3 regions of the Buttiauxella noackiae genome follow, and region 1 is predicted to be linked to each of the others. Evidence: predicted binding sites of a transcription regulator. Region 1 holds the regulator's gene; each other region holds the start of a gene.

The links. Region 1 encodes Fur, which represses iron uptake genes when iron is present. Its sites were predicted from a motif close to ATAATAATGAGAACNACTATCAA; they were not measured.
Region 2: bfd (bacterioferritin-associated ferredoxin) is a predicted target of Fur. The motif match lies at 1,895-1,917, and genes of this name have one in related genera.
Region 3: sufA (Fe-S cluster assembly scaffold SufA) is a predicted target of Fur. The motif match lies at 2,168-2,190, and genes of this name have one in related genera.

Annotation. Positions count from the first base shown of each region.
Region 1 covers NZ_JPRU01000001.1:1,562,159-1,566,367, reverse strand. Annotated here, with positions in the region: gene chiP (chitoporin ChiP) at 97-1,494, shown strand; gene chiQ (ChiQ/YbfN family lipoprotein) at 1,542-1,874, shown strand; gene fur (ferric iron uptake transcriptional regulator) at 1,966-2,418, opposite strand; gene fldA (flavodoxin FldA) at 2,701-3,231, opposite strand; gene ybfE (LexA regulated protein) at 3,381-3,662, opposite strand; gene ybfF (esterase) at 3,798-4,209, opposite strand, start outside.
Region 2 covers NZ_JPRU01000009.1:24,992-29,200, reverse strand. Annotated here, with positions in the region: tRNA gene IX31_RS21820 (tRNA-Thr) at 60-135, shown strand; tRNA gene IX31_RS21815 (tRNA-Tyr) at 146-230, shown strand; tRNA gene IX31_RS21810 (tRNA-Gly) at 350-424, shown strand; tRNA gene IX31_RS21805 (tRNA-Thr) at 430-505, shown strand; gene tuf (elongation factor Tu) at 617-1,801, shown strand; gene bfd (bacterioferritin-associated ferredoxin) at 1,952-2,146, shown strand; gene bfr (bacterioferritin) at 2,218-2,694, shown strand; gene IX31_RS21785 (prepilin peptidase) at 2,678-3,196, opposite strand; gene rpsJ (30S ribosomal protein S10) at 3,577-3,888, shown strand; gene rplC (50S ribosomal protein L3) at 3,920-4,209, shown strand, end outside.
Region 3 covers NZ_JPRU01000001.1:958,868-963,076, forward strand. Annotated here, with positions in the region: gene sufC (Fe-S cluster assembly ATPase SufC) at 1-247, opposite strand, end outside; gene sufB (Fe-S cluster assembly protein SufB) at 264-1,748, opposite strand; gene sufA (Fe-S cluster assembly scaffold SufA) at 1,757-2,125, opposite strand; gene iraP (anti-adapter protein IraP) at 2,548-2,883, shown strand; gene IX31_RS04305 (GNAT family N-acetyltransferase) at 2,949-3,470, shown strand; gene IX31_RS23475 (hypothetical protein) at 3,571-3,732, opposite strand; gene IX31_RS04310 (GlcG/HbpS family heme-binding protein) at 3,915-4,209, opposite strand, start outside.

The DNA of each region.
Region 1 (4,209 bases):
CATAACCGCTTTAGCCGTTAGGCATTTTTACTTTTTTTCGCCATAAGGCGTCTTTTAACGTCCGGCGATTATTGATACGTCAAAGAGGAATAATATATGCGTACGTTTAGTGGCAAACGTAGTGCACTGGCGCTTGCAATTGCAGGTGTCACGGCTCTTTCAGGACTGGTAGTCATCCCTCAGGCAAGTGCCGCAGGTTTTATTGATGACTCGACTCTGACCGGTGGTGTTTATTACTGGCAACGTGAGCGTGACCGTAAAGATGTTACGACTGACAAATATGAAACTAACCTTGCGCACTCTACCTGGAACGCCAACCTGGACTTCCAGTCTGGTTTCGCCGCTGACATGTTCGGTCTCGATATCGCGGCCTTTACTGCTATCGAAATGGCAGAAAACGGCGACAGCGGTCACCCGAACGAAATCGCATTTTCCTCTGTAAACAAAGCTTACGACGAAGATTATTCAGGTGATAAAAGCGGTATTAGCCTCTATAAAGCAGCAGCTAAATTTAAATACGGTCCAGTTTGGGCGCGTGGCGGTTACATTCAGCCAACCGGGCAAACCTTGCTCGCACCGCACTGGAGCTTCATGCCTGGTACTTATCAGGGTGCTGAAGCCGGTGCAAACTTTGACTACGGCGATTCTGGTGCGTTGAGCTTCTCCTACATGTGGACCAACGAGTACAAAGCTCCATGGCACCTGGAAATGGACAAGTTCTATCAGAACGACAAAAACACCAAAGTTGAATATTTACACTCTCTTGGCGCGAAGTATGACTTCAAAAATGATTTCATTCTCGAAGCGGCATTTGGGCAGGCTGAAGGCTACGTTGATCAGTACTTCACCAAAGCAAGCTACAAATTTGATATCGCCGGCAGCCCGTTAACAACCAGCTACCAGTTCTACGGCACGCGTGACAAAGTTTCTGATGGCAGCGTTAACGATCTGTACGACGGCACAGCATGGTTACAAGCTCTGACTCTCGGATACCGCGTGGGCCAGGTTGATTTGCGTCTTGAAGGAACTATTGTTAAAGCCGATGGCCAACAAGGTTACTTCCTGCAGCGTATGACCCCAACTTATGCATCTTCAAACGGTCGTCTTGATGTGTGGTGGGATAACCGCTCTGACTTCAACGCCAACGGTGAAAAAGCAGTATTTGCTGGCGCGATGTATGACCTGAGCAACTGGAATCTGGCAGGTTGGGCAGTGGGTGCTTCTTATGTGTACGCATGGGATGCAAAACCAAGCTCTAAACCAACCACTGACGGTTACTACGATGCTGATAATCGCCTGAAAGAATCTGCCTACAGCCTTGATGCATTGTATACCGTTCAGGATGGCCGTGCGAAAGGTACTCTGTTCAAACTGCACTTCACTCAGTATGACAACCATTCAGACATCCCAAGCTGGGGCGGTGGTTACGGCAACATCTTCCAGGATGAGCGCGACGTGAAATTCATCGTCATCGCACCGTTCACCATCTTCTGATTCGAATCCGGGCGTGAAAACGCCCGGTTTTTTTAAGGATATCAAGCATGAAAAAAATCATTCTGACTGTGGTGATGGCGTTAGGTTTGAGTGCATGTGCACAGCAACAACCTAAAACTGCTCCGGAAGATTCAAAGCTGAAACAAGCATATAGTGCCTGCATTAACACTGCAGAAGGTAACCCTGATAAAATCCAGGCCTGCCAAAGCGTGCTGAATGTACTGGGTCAGGAAAAAGAGCATCAAGAGTTTGCGAAGAAAGAAACCGTTCGCACACTGGATTACCAGAACTGCATTCAGGCAACACAAACGGGTAATGACCAGGCTGTTAAAGCTAAATGCGATAAAATCTGGCAGGAAATCCGCGCAAACAACAAATAGTTACCGTATTTGAGCAATAAAAAAACCGGTGAATTGTCTCACCGGTTTTTTTATAGGTGACATCCGGGTCAGGGATGTCAGGCTATGCAGATTACTTTTCGCTGATTTCGTGCGCGTTTTCGTCGGTACGGCAATCACCTTCAGCGCAATGACCGTACAGGTACAGGCTGTGGTTAGTCAGACGAATACCATGACGTGATGCGATTTCGCGCTGGCGGGCTTCGATTGAATCATCACTGAATTCAATAACTTTGCCGCAGTCCAGGCAAATCAGGTGGTCATGGTGATGCTGTTGCGTCAGTTCGAATACGGATTTGCCGCCTTCGAAGTTATGACGAGTCACAATGCCTGCATCATCAAACTGGTTTAATACACGATAAACTGTGGCGAGACCAATCTCTTCGCCCATATCAATCAGACGTTTATATAAGTCTTCCGCACTGACGTGATGGTTCACCGGCCCCTGCAACACTTCAAGGATTTTTAATCGCGGAAGCGTGACTTTCAGGCCGGCCTTCTTTAATGCGGTATTATTGTCAGTCATGCGGAAATTGTCCTGTTGCTTAACGATTCGCTCGGACTCAGGGTGAGCGTTAAGATGAATGCGTCTCATTATAGAACTGCCACTTCTAAATGGGAACCGCAAGTATTATGCATAATCAAGCTAAGAAATGGCGGTTGAGTCGCGATTTGATTGCCTTGTTAGCTATTTTGTCAGGAGTTCATTGTACAGGGACAAACTGGAAAGTTAAAAATTTGTAGCAATTATTTTAATCGGAAATAACTATCAATGCGGCGCAACCTAATAGTTGTGCCGCATCTGGAATCAGGCGTTGATGATATCAGCCAGGTTTAGTTCTTCAGAAACTTGTTTAACCCACTTCTGAACACGTTCAGCAGTAAGTTCAGGTTGACGGTCTTCGTCAATTGCCAGCCCAACAAAGTGGTCGTCGTCTGCAAGACCTTTAGACGCTTCGAAATGATAACCCGCCGTTGGCCAGTGACCGACGATAGCTGCACCACGCGGCTCAATGATGTCACGGATAGTACCTAATGCGTCACAGAAGTATTCTGCATAGTCTTCCTGGTCACCACAGCCGAACAGGGCAACCAGTTTGCCATTGAAATCAACTTCTTCCAGAGTTGGGAAGAAATCATCCCAGTCGCACTGCGCTTCGCCGTAGTACCACGTTGGAATGCCGAGAAGCAGAATGTCGAAGCCTTCCAGGTCTTCTTTGCTGCTCTTAGCAATGTCATGCACCTCAGCAACATCCTTACCGAGCTGTTTTTGAATCATTTTCGCGATATTTTCGGTGTTACCGGTGTCGCTGCCGAAAAAAATGCCTACGATTGCCATGAGTAAAATAACCTCTTGATACTTAATGGTATGGTGGCTGCTATTTAGCCACAGATAGGGCAATCATAGCAGAACACATCACAGTGCGGAAACTGCTATGACCCCGTAGTGCACAGTCTGCAAAATCTAACAGGGAAGCAGCATTAAAACTAACTGAGATGTTGCTTCAGTTGTTCGAGCAGCATCTCTTCAATCAATTCACTACGACTGATATTGCGCGCTTCAGCCAACTGATTGAGAGCATCTACCGCATCGTTATTGAGCTTTAGCTCCACTCGCTTCAGGCCGCGTACTTTATCGCGCTTGAGTTGGTTGCGTTTATTGATACGCAATTGCTCATCACGCGTTAGCGGATTGGTTTTTGGTCGCCCCGGGCGACGCTCGTCCGCGAACAGATCTAATGTAGTACGGTCCGTTTGTTCTTTTGCCATGATTAGACTACTGACAGGGAATTCAGGTGGCACGGAGCGGGGTGCTCTGGCGCATTTTAGCGCGCAATCATACATCAGCATGGCTTGCGCGCCAACGCGTTAGCCACATCTTGCGGCCAGTCGGTTTGTTTTTAATCAGTTTGTCGTTGTTGTGTCGATAAAACGATGGATTGCGCGCAAAACAGCATCAGGTTTTTCTGCGTGAACCCAGTGTCCGGCACCGGCAACCACATGAGCACGTGCCTGAGGAAACTGGGAAAGCAGTTGGCTACGATGTGATTCATCAACATAAGGAGATGCGCCGCCGCGAATAAATAGCGCCGGTTCGTTCCATGCGGGAATGTTTTCCCAGCCGACAATATGCTCATATTGCTCCCACAGCACCGGCACATTGAATTTCCATTCGCCATCGGCAAAGGATTTCAGTAAGAACTGAATGACACCTTCTTCATCAAGATGCTCGCGCATCACGGTCGCGGCCTGCTGGCGAGTTTTAACATCAGATGCGCTAACCGCATTAATCGCTGCGAAAATCTCATCATGGCGA
Region 2 (4,209 bases), on a different contig from region 1:
TTCTTTAATTTTTTTGTTGCATCAAGGAGCCGGTCTTCCTAGAATGCGCGCTACTTGATGCCGACTTAGCTCAGTAGGTAGAGCAACTGACTTGTAATCAGTAGGTCACCAGTTCGATTCCGGTAGTCGGCACCATCAAGTGCTTGGTGGGGTTCCCGAGCGGCCAAAGGGAGCAGACTGTAAATCTGCCGTCATCGACTTCGAAGGTTCGAATCCTTCCCCCACCACCATTTTCAGGCCGCGCTATGCGTAGCCCGAGGCGACGAGATCCAACTAGTCGACTCGAATACTGAGGAGCCACTCCTCAGGTTCTATACAGAATTCAAGCAGGTAGCCGAGTTCCAGAGATGCGGGCATCGTATAATGGCTATTACCTCAGCCTTCCAAGCTGATGATGTGGGTTCGATTCCCACTGCCCGCTCCAGATGTGCTGATATAGCTCAGTTGGTAGAGCGCACCCTTGGTAAGGGTGAGGTCGGCAGTTCGAATCTGCCTATCAGCACCACCTCCTTTATCCTCCCTGTTTTTCTTCTGTTAATTAATTCAACAAATTCAGGCTATTGCCTGGTTGATGTGGTGATATCACCGATTTATCCGTGTCTTAGAGGGACAATCGATGTCTAAAGAAAAATTTGAACGTACAAAACCGCACGTCAACGTCGGTACTATCGGCCACGTTGACCATGGTAAAACCACTCTGACTGCAGCAATCACTACCGTTCTGGCTAAAACCTACGGTGGTTCTGCTCGTGCTTTCGARCAGATCGATAACGCACCAGAAGAAAAAGCTCGTGGTATCACCATCAACACTTCCCACGTTGAATATGACACCCCGACTCGCCACTACGCGCACGTTGACTGCCCAGGGCACGCCGACTACGTTAAAAACATGATCACCGGTGCTGCTCAGATGGACGGCGCTATCCTGGTTGTTGCTGCGACTGATGGCCCAATGCCACAGACTCGTGAGCACATCCTGRTGGGTCGTCAGGTTGGCGTTCCTTACATCATCGTGTTCCTGAACAAATGCGACATGGTTGATGATGAAGAGCTGCTGGAACTGGTAGAAATGGAAGTTCGTGAACTTCTGTCTATGTACGACTTCCCGGGCGACGATACTCCAATCGTACGTGGTTCAGCGCTGAAAGCACTGGAAGGCGACGCGGATTACGAAGCTAAAATCATCGAACTGGCTGGTTACCTGGATAGCTATATCCCAGAACCAGAACGTGCTATCGACAAGCCGTTCCTGCTGCCAATCGAAGACGTATTCTCRATCTCCGGCCGTGGTACTGTTGTTACCGGTCGTGTAGAGCGCGGTATCGTTAAAGTCGGTGAAGAAGTTGAAATCGTTGGTATCAAAGATACCGTGAAATCAACCTGTACTGGCGTTGAAATGTTCCGCAAACTGCTGGACGAAGGCCGTGCGGGTGAGAACGTTGGTGTTCTGCTGCGTGGTATCAAACGTGAAGATATCGAACGTGGTCAGGTACTGGCTAAGCCAGGTTCTATCAAGCCGCACACTCAGTTCGAGTCTGAAGTTTATATCCTGTCCAAAGACGAAGGCGGCCGTCATACTCCGTTCTTCAAAGGCTACCGTCCACAGTTCTACTTCCGTACAACTGACGTGACTGGCACCATCGAACTGCCAGAAGGCGTTGAGATGGTAATGCCGGGCGACAACATCAAAATGGTTGTTACCCTGATCCACCCAATCGCGATGGACGACGGTCTGCGTTTCGCAATCCGTGAAGGCGGCCGTACTGTAGGCGCGGGCGTTGTTGCTAAAGTTATCGCTTAATCGCTGATACTTTTGTATGAAAAAAGAGCGCTCAGGCGCTCTTTTTTTTTTGCAATTTTTGCCACTTACCGACCGAAGTAACATTCGCGTGCTATTGTAATCATAACTATTCTCATTTACACTTTGCGCGTAATTTGAACGGGAGTACTTATGTACGTTTGTTTGTGTAATGGTGTCAGTGATAAAAAAATTCGGCAGGCAGTGCGCCAGTTTCATCCACAATCTTTCCAGCAGCTTCGCAAGTTTGTGCCAGTGGGAAACCAATGTGGCAAATGCATTCGCGCAGCACGAGAAATCATGCAAGAAGAGCTATTGCAGATCCCAGAATTTAAAGAGATTGCCTAAGTCAGTCACTTTTTTTTGACTTACTCCGTGCTACATCTACGCTTCATGTAGTGGAAGCGGAGGGAGTAAAAATGAAAGGTGATACTAAGATAATAAATTATCTCAATAAATTATTGGGAAACGAGCTTGTCGCGATCAATCAGTATTTTCTCCATGCGAGAATGTTCAAAAACTGGGGCTTGATGCGCCTCAACGAAGTTGAATACCACGAGTCCATTGATGAAATGAAACATGCCGATAAGTATATCGAGCGTATTTTGTTCCTCGAAGGAATTCCTAACTTGCAAGACTTGGGCAAACTCCATATTGGTGAGGATGTCGAAGAAATGCTTCAGTCCGACCTCAACCTGGAACTGGAAGGTGCAAAAGATTTGCGTGAGGCGATTGCTTACGCGGATACCATCCATGACTATGTCAGTCGCGATATGCTGATCCAAATCCTTACGGAGGAAGAGCACCATATAGACTGGTTGGAAACTGAGTTAGATCTCATCTCTAAAATTGGTTTGCAGAATTACATTCAATCTCAAATCAAAGAAGGAAGTTGAGTTCTTGAAACAGTGGGAAGGTGGAACATATCCATCCTGCTGAACCACCCGCTATCGCAAGGTATGGGCCAAAGGGTAGCGGAGTGGTAGTCAGTGAAATCTTTTTCTTTCTTAGTAATTTTGTTATTAACATCGAAAACAGGCCCGTTGATGAGGCTGTGAACAGAATCCACCCCAAACTCTGCCAACCATGCCACGCTCCTAAAGCAGCCAAAAGCTTCATATCTCCATAGCCGATTCCCTCGTACTTTCGCCAATAAAAGTATATCCAGTGCAACCCCCATAAACTGAGATATCCGCAAATAGCGCCAAGTATGGATGTTGCTAAATGTTCCGGTATAAAAAAGACCTGATACAGTAACCCAGACCATAACAAGGAATAGGTCAGGTTATCCGGGAGCAGCATGCATCGATAATCTATCCAGGCTAGCTGTAGCAAAAGTCCGATATAGATTGCCAGAAAGAGCAGTTCGAATAGCGAAGAGGACGTAAACATAGCCATTGATGACTCTACAGTGAGATGATTTTCAACATTAAAAGAATCGCTATGTGAAAACAAAGTGGAGATTACTCAGGTGCGAGAAACCCTCCGAGGAAGATTCCACGACTAGCCATTCTTGCATTTCAAATCGAAGGCGTGCCGTACCCTCGTATAAAAGATTGTTTAATTCGTATCCATGGCTTGATTAAGGAGCGTATTTACGTATAATGCGCGGGCCTGTCTTAATCGATGGCTGGCTCGATATGAGCCTGGCAGTGAAGTTACTGTCGACAATGTTCCCAATTGGGGAACTATGTATGAACGATTACACTCCCCCATCAATCGTAATGGGTGTGAGTAGTGATTTTTTTCGTCTATAAAATAATTGGAGCTATGGTCTCATGCAGAGCCAAAGAATCCGTATCCGTCTTAAAGCGTTTGATCATCGTCTGATTGATCAATCAACTGCGGAAATCGTCGAGACTGCTAAGCGCACTGGTGCGCAAGTACGTGGTCCGATCCCGCTGCCGACCCGCAAAGAGCGCTTTACCGTTCTGATCTCTCCGCACGTCAACAAAGACGCGCGTGATCAGTACGAAATTCGCACTCACAAGCGTCTGGTTGACATCGTTGAGCCAACTGAGAAAACCGTTGATGCTCTGATGCGTCTGGATCTGGCTGCTGGTGTTGACGTGCAGATCAGCCTGGGTTAATCAGGTCATTGACGATTGAGAGGTTGAAACAATGATTGGTTTAGTCGGTAAAAAAGTGGGTATGACCCGTATCTTCACAGAAGACGGCGTTTCTATCCCAGTAACCGTGATCGAAGTAGAAGCAAACCGTGTTACTCAGGTTAAAGACCTGGCTAACGACGGCTACCGTGCTGTTCAAGTTACCACTGGCGCTAAAAAAGCTAGCCGTGTAACTAAGCCGGAAGCTGGTCACTTCGCTAAAGCTGGCGTAGAAGCTGGCCGTGGTCTGTGGGAATTCCGCCTTGCTGAAGGCGAAGAGTTCACCGTAGGTCAAGACATTAG
Region 3 (4,209 bases), 600 kb from region 1:
CCATAAAAATACCTTCACCCGCACGATCTTCAGGCGACAATTCCAACAGGTCTTTGCCTTTAAAATGGACTTCACCACCAGTGACTTCATAGTCGTCGCGCCCGGCAAGCGTTGCGGAAAGCGTACTTTTCCCGGAACCGTTTGGCCCCATAATGGCGTGCACTTCGCCCGGTTTCACTTCAAGGCTTAAACCGCGCAGGATCTCTTTATCCTCAACGCTTACCTGTAGATCTTTAATGCTCAGCATAATTTTCCCTTAATTCTTATCCGACGCTGTGTTCAAGGCTGATTGCTAATAGTTTTTGTGCTTCCACCGCGAATTCGAGCGGCAATTCCGAGAACACGTCTTTACAGAACCCGTTGACGATCATTGAAATCGCATCATCCTGGGCTATCCCGCGTTGCAGGCAATAGAACAACTGGTCTTCACCGATGCGCGATGTCGTCGCTTCGTGCTCAAGCTGGGCGGTGTTGTTGCGGCATTCCACGTACGGGAAGGTGTGCGCGCCACTGTCCGGGCCGATAAGCATGGAGTCACACTGTGTGAAGTTACGAGCGTTAGTCGCCGTCGGCATAATTTTGACGAGGCCGCGATAGCTGTTCTGGCTGTGTCCGGCCGAGATCCCTTTGGAGATAATGGTCGAGCGCGTGTTTTTACCGATGTGAATCATTTTGGTGCCGGTATCCGCCTGCTGATTGCCCGCCGTCAGCGCCACTGAGAAGAACTCACCAATGGAGTTATCGCCGCGCAGAATCACACTTGGGTATTTCCAGGTGATCGCTGAACCGGTTTCCGACTGCGTCCAGGACATTTTGCTGTTCGCCCCTTCACACAGTGCACGCTTGGTCACGAAGTTGAGAATGCCACCGGTGTTGCCATCGCCCGGGAACCAGTTTTGCACGGTCGAATATTTCACTTCGGCATCTTTATGAATGATGACTTCCACGACTGCAGCGTGCAGCTGGTAGCTGTCGCGCACCGGCGCCGAACACCCTTCGATATAGCTCACGTAGCTGCCTTCATCCGCCACCAAAATTGTGCGTTCGAACTGGCCAGTTTTCTCCGCATTAATACGGAAATAGGTCGACAGTTCCATTGGGCAGCGCACGCCTTTTGGCACATAAATAAACGTGCCGTCAGAGGCGACAGCCGCATTCAGCGCAGCAAAGAAGTTGTCGTTGCTCGGAACCACTGTGCCGAGATATTTTTGCACCAGCTCAGGGAATTCATGAATTGCCTCACCAAAAGAGCAGAAAATAATCCCCTGCTCAGAGAGTTTTTCACGATATGTCGTCGCCACTGATACGGAGTCAAAAATCGCATCCATGGCAATATTCGAGCCTTCGCGCACCGGAACACCGAGCTGTTTAAATGCCTCTTCGACTTCGCCAGTCAGATAGGCGTTGCTACCAGGTTGCTGGACAGCGCCGGGTTGCGATTCGCAATTGTCATCGCAACTGCCGCAAGACGGAGCTGAGTAGTAGCTGTAATCCTGATAGTTCAGCTTGTCGTAATGGGCCTTCAACCAGTGCGGCTCTTCCATTTCAATCCAGGCACGATAGGCACTCAGGCGAAACTCCAGCATCCACTCTGGCTCATTACGCCGCGCAGAGATTGCCCGCACCACATCTTCGTTGATGCCATGCGCCATTTCGTCGGTTTTCAACTGAGTGAAAAAGCCTTCTTTATAAGAATGACTGCCCGCCCAGGTTTGCACTTCTTCAGACGTTTCAGTGTTACGTGACATAATCCCGCCTACACCCCAAAGCTTTCACCACAGCCACATTCGTGCTGTGCTTTCGGGTTGTTAAATTTGAATATTTCGTTTAATCCTTCGCGCACATAATCGACTTCCGTTCCGTCGATAAACGGCATCGCTGAAATTGGCACCCACAGTTTTGCGCCGTCTGTTTCAAAAAGGAGGTCGTCAGGTTTAGGCTCTTTTACGGTATCGAGTACATAGCCGAAGCCCGCGCAGCCGGTCTGTTTAATGCCCAAACGCACACCGAGGAAGCCAGGCTGTTGGCTTGCCAGTTTGCGAATATGTGCGCTCGCATCAGGGGTTAACGTCAGTCCCTTCCAGGCAAATTCACTGGGATCGAAGCTATCGGTTTGCACATCCATAGTTCACCTCTTTATGTTTTGCCGCCCAAAGGCCAATACCCTATGTTAATGATAACAATTATCAATACAACATCCTGATAACAGGGGTATTCACGAAATGCTGATTTTTTGGGCGTCTTTACTAAGGATAGACCCTGCTGAAACTCTTGCAGATGACGAAAAGAGCTATTTAAGCTAATGAAAGAAATGGGGTTTATTTAGGTATAGAAAGCTTAGCCGGTAGAAGAGAGAAGATGTATAGAAAATACCAATTTATGCAATCAATGGTTCCTGCCAGCACCATGATCTTCGCCGTCAATGCCTAAAACATTCTTGTTCAATCCGGAAGTGGTGCACAGTCACAACTTAGGCTATTTTCATTTTCATCAAACAAACCTCACCCTTATGTTGTTAAGGGCTTATCTGACTAAAAAGGAGCTTTCATGAAAAACTTAATACTGAGTGTGATAGCAAAAATTTCAAAAATGGATGCTGAAGCCAAGCAACTGGCGGCAAAAGTCGAAGCTCAGTCTTTGCTTATAGGGGCACTGTTACTGACCATTGGCAAAAATGGCGGTATGAATGAAATGCTTGAAAACGTCAGAAAGGCAATCAATGCTGCTTTGGATGCGGCTGATACTCCCCTGAAGAGTGACGCTGAGATACTTTTAAATGAATTCAATAATCTTCTTTTGTTAACGCAGCTGCTGGAAACAAACGATGCTGACATTGATCTTGATACTCTGAGAAGTAAACCTGGCGAAACGGCTGCTGAGTAAGTTGACTCTAGGCTGGAAGTTACACTTTCAGCCCTTTACTCAGAATTTCGATAAAAGATAAATTGATGACAAATATTGAAACCGAAAGATTAATTTTACGTCCTCAGGCCATCGCAGATTTTGACGTGTGGTTTTCGATGTACGCTGACCCACAAATTTTCCAGGTAACAAATTCTCCTGGATTTACACCGGAAGAAGGATGGAATCGTATTTTGAGAAATATCGGGCACTGGTCAACGTTTGGATTCGGGATATTTTCCATCTTCCAAAAATCTGATGATGCTTTTTTAGGGGAAACGGGGCTGGCTAATTTTCATCGAGGTATTGATGAAGAGTTTGATAACTGCGCCGAAGCTTCATGGGTCATTTCACGCACAGCCCAGGGCCGAGGGATTGCAAAGGAAGCTGCCGAAGCCGCACACCATTGGTATGTTGATTCATTTTCGCCCCCCAAAACCGTTTGCCTTATTGTGAAACATCACCCGGCCTCAATTCGCGTAGCTGAATATCTGGGTTATCGTATTTATGATGAGTGCTTATATAAGGGTGCGGAGTGCTTCAAGCTTGAACGCTTGTGCGAAAAATAATCAGCTATTCAGATGCCATTAACATCATCAGCATTCCTCTTCTTACTCAATACAGCCAGAAGAGGAATTGCTTAATCCGCTTTTACAATTTGTTTAAATCTTAATAACCTGCAGCTTTGTTAGCCGCTTTAATGCGCTTATCTCTTGCGTCTTTTTCATTTTTATCAGTAGCCTGCATTATTCCACCAGCAGCATCTACCCAATCACTCGCTGTGCATCCGGATAATGTCAGACTCAATATAAGCGTGAATATATACTTCATTTTAGCTCCCTTATTTCCCATCAATGTATAAAAAACGTCCGTGTAATACGCAAAGTATTTGACGCTGAATACATTATTTTGACAAAAAATTTCAACATGGGCAAAGGGGGGATGTTTTCACGACTCTTTTTGTCCGTGACGCTGCCGGTCGAAATACACCTGCAACGTCACGAAAACCTTTATCAGGAAGCGTTAAGAGCAGCCTTATTTGCTTCAAGTGCGTCAACCGCACATTGCTGATCCAAATGGCCGCCCGGCGCACCGCCAATCCCAATAGCGCCGATGGTTTGATTATCCACTTTCACCGGTATCCCGCCGCCCAATAATAAGAAACCAGGGATATCGCGCATATTCTGCGCACCGGCATTATCCTGTGCACTCTTCATAACATCGCCGGTGGTATTTTTGGTGGTCAGCGCGGTATAGGCCTTCATGCGGCTGGCTTCAACGGTGTGTGGACCAGCGTTATCCATACGT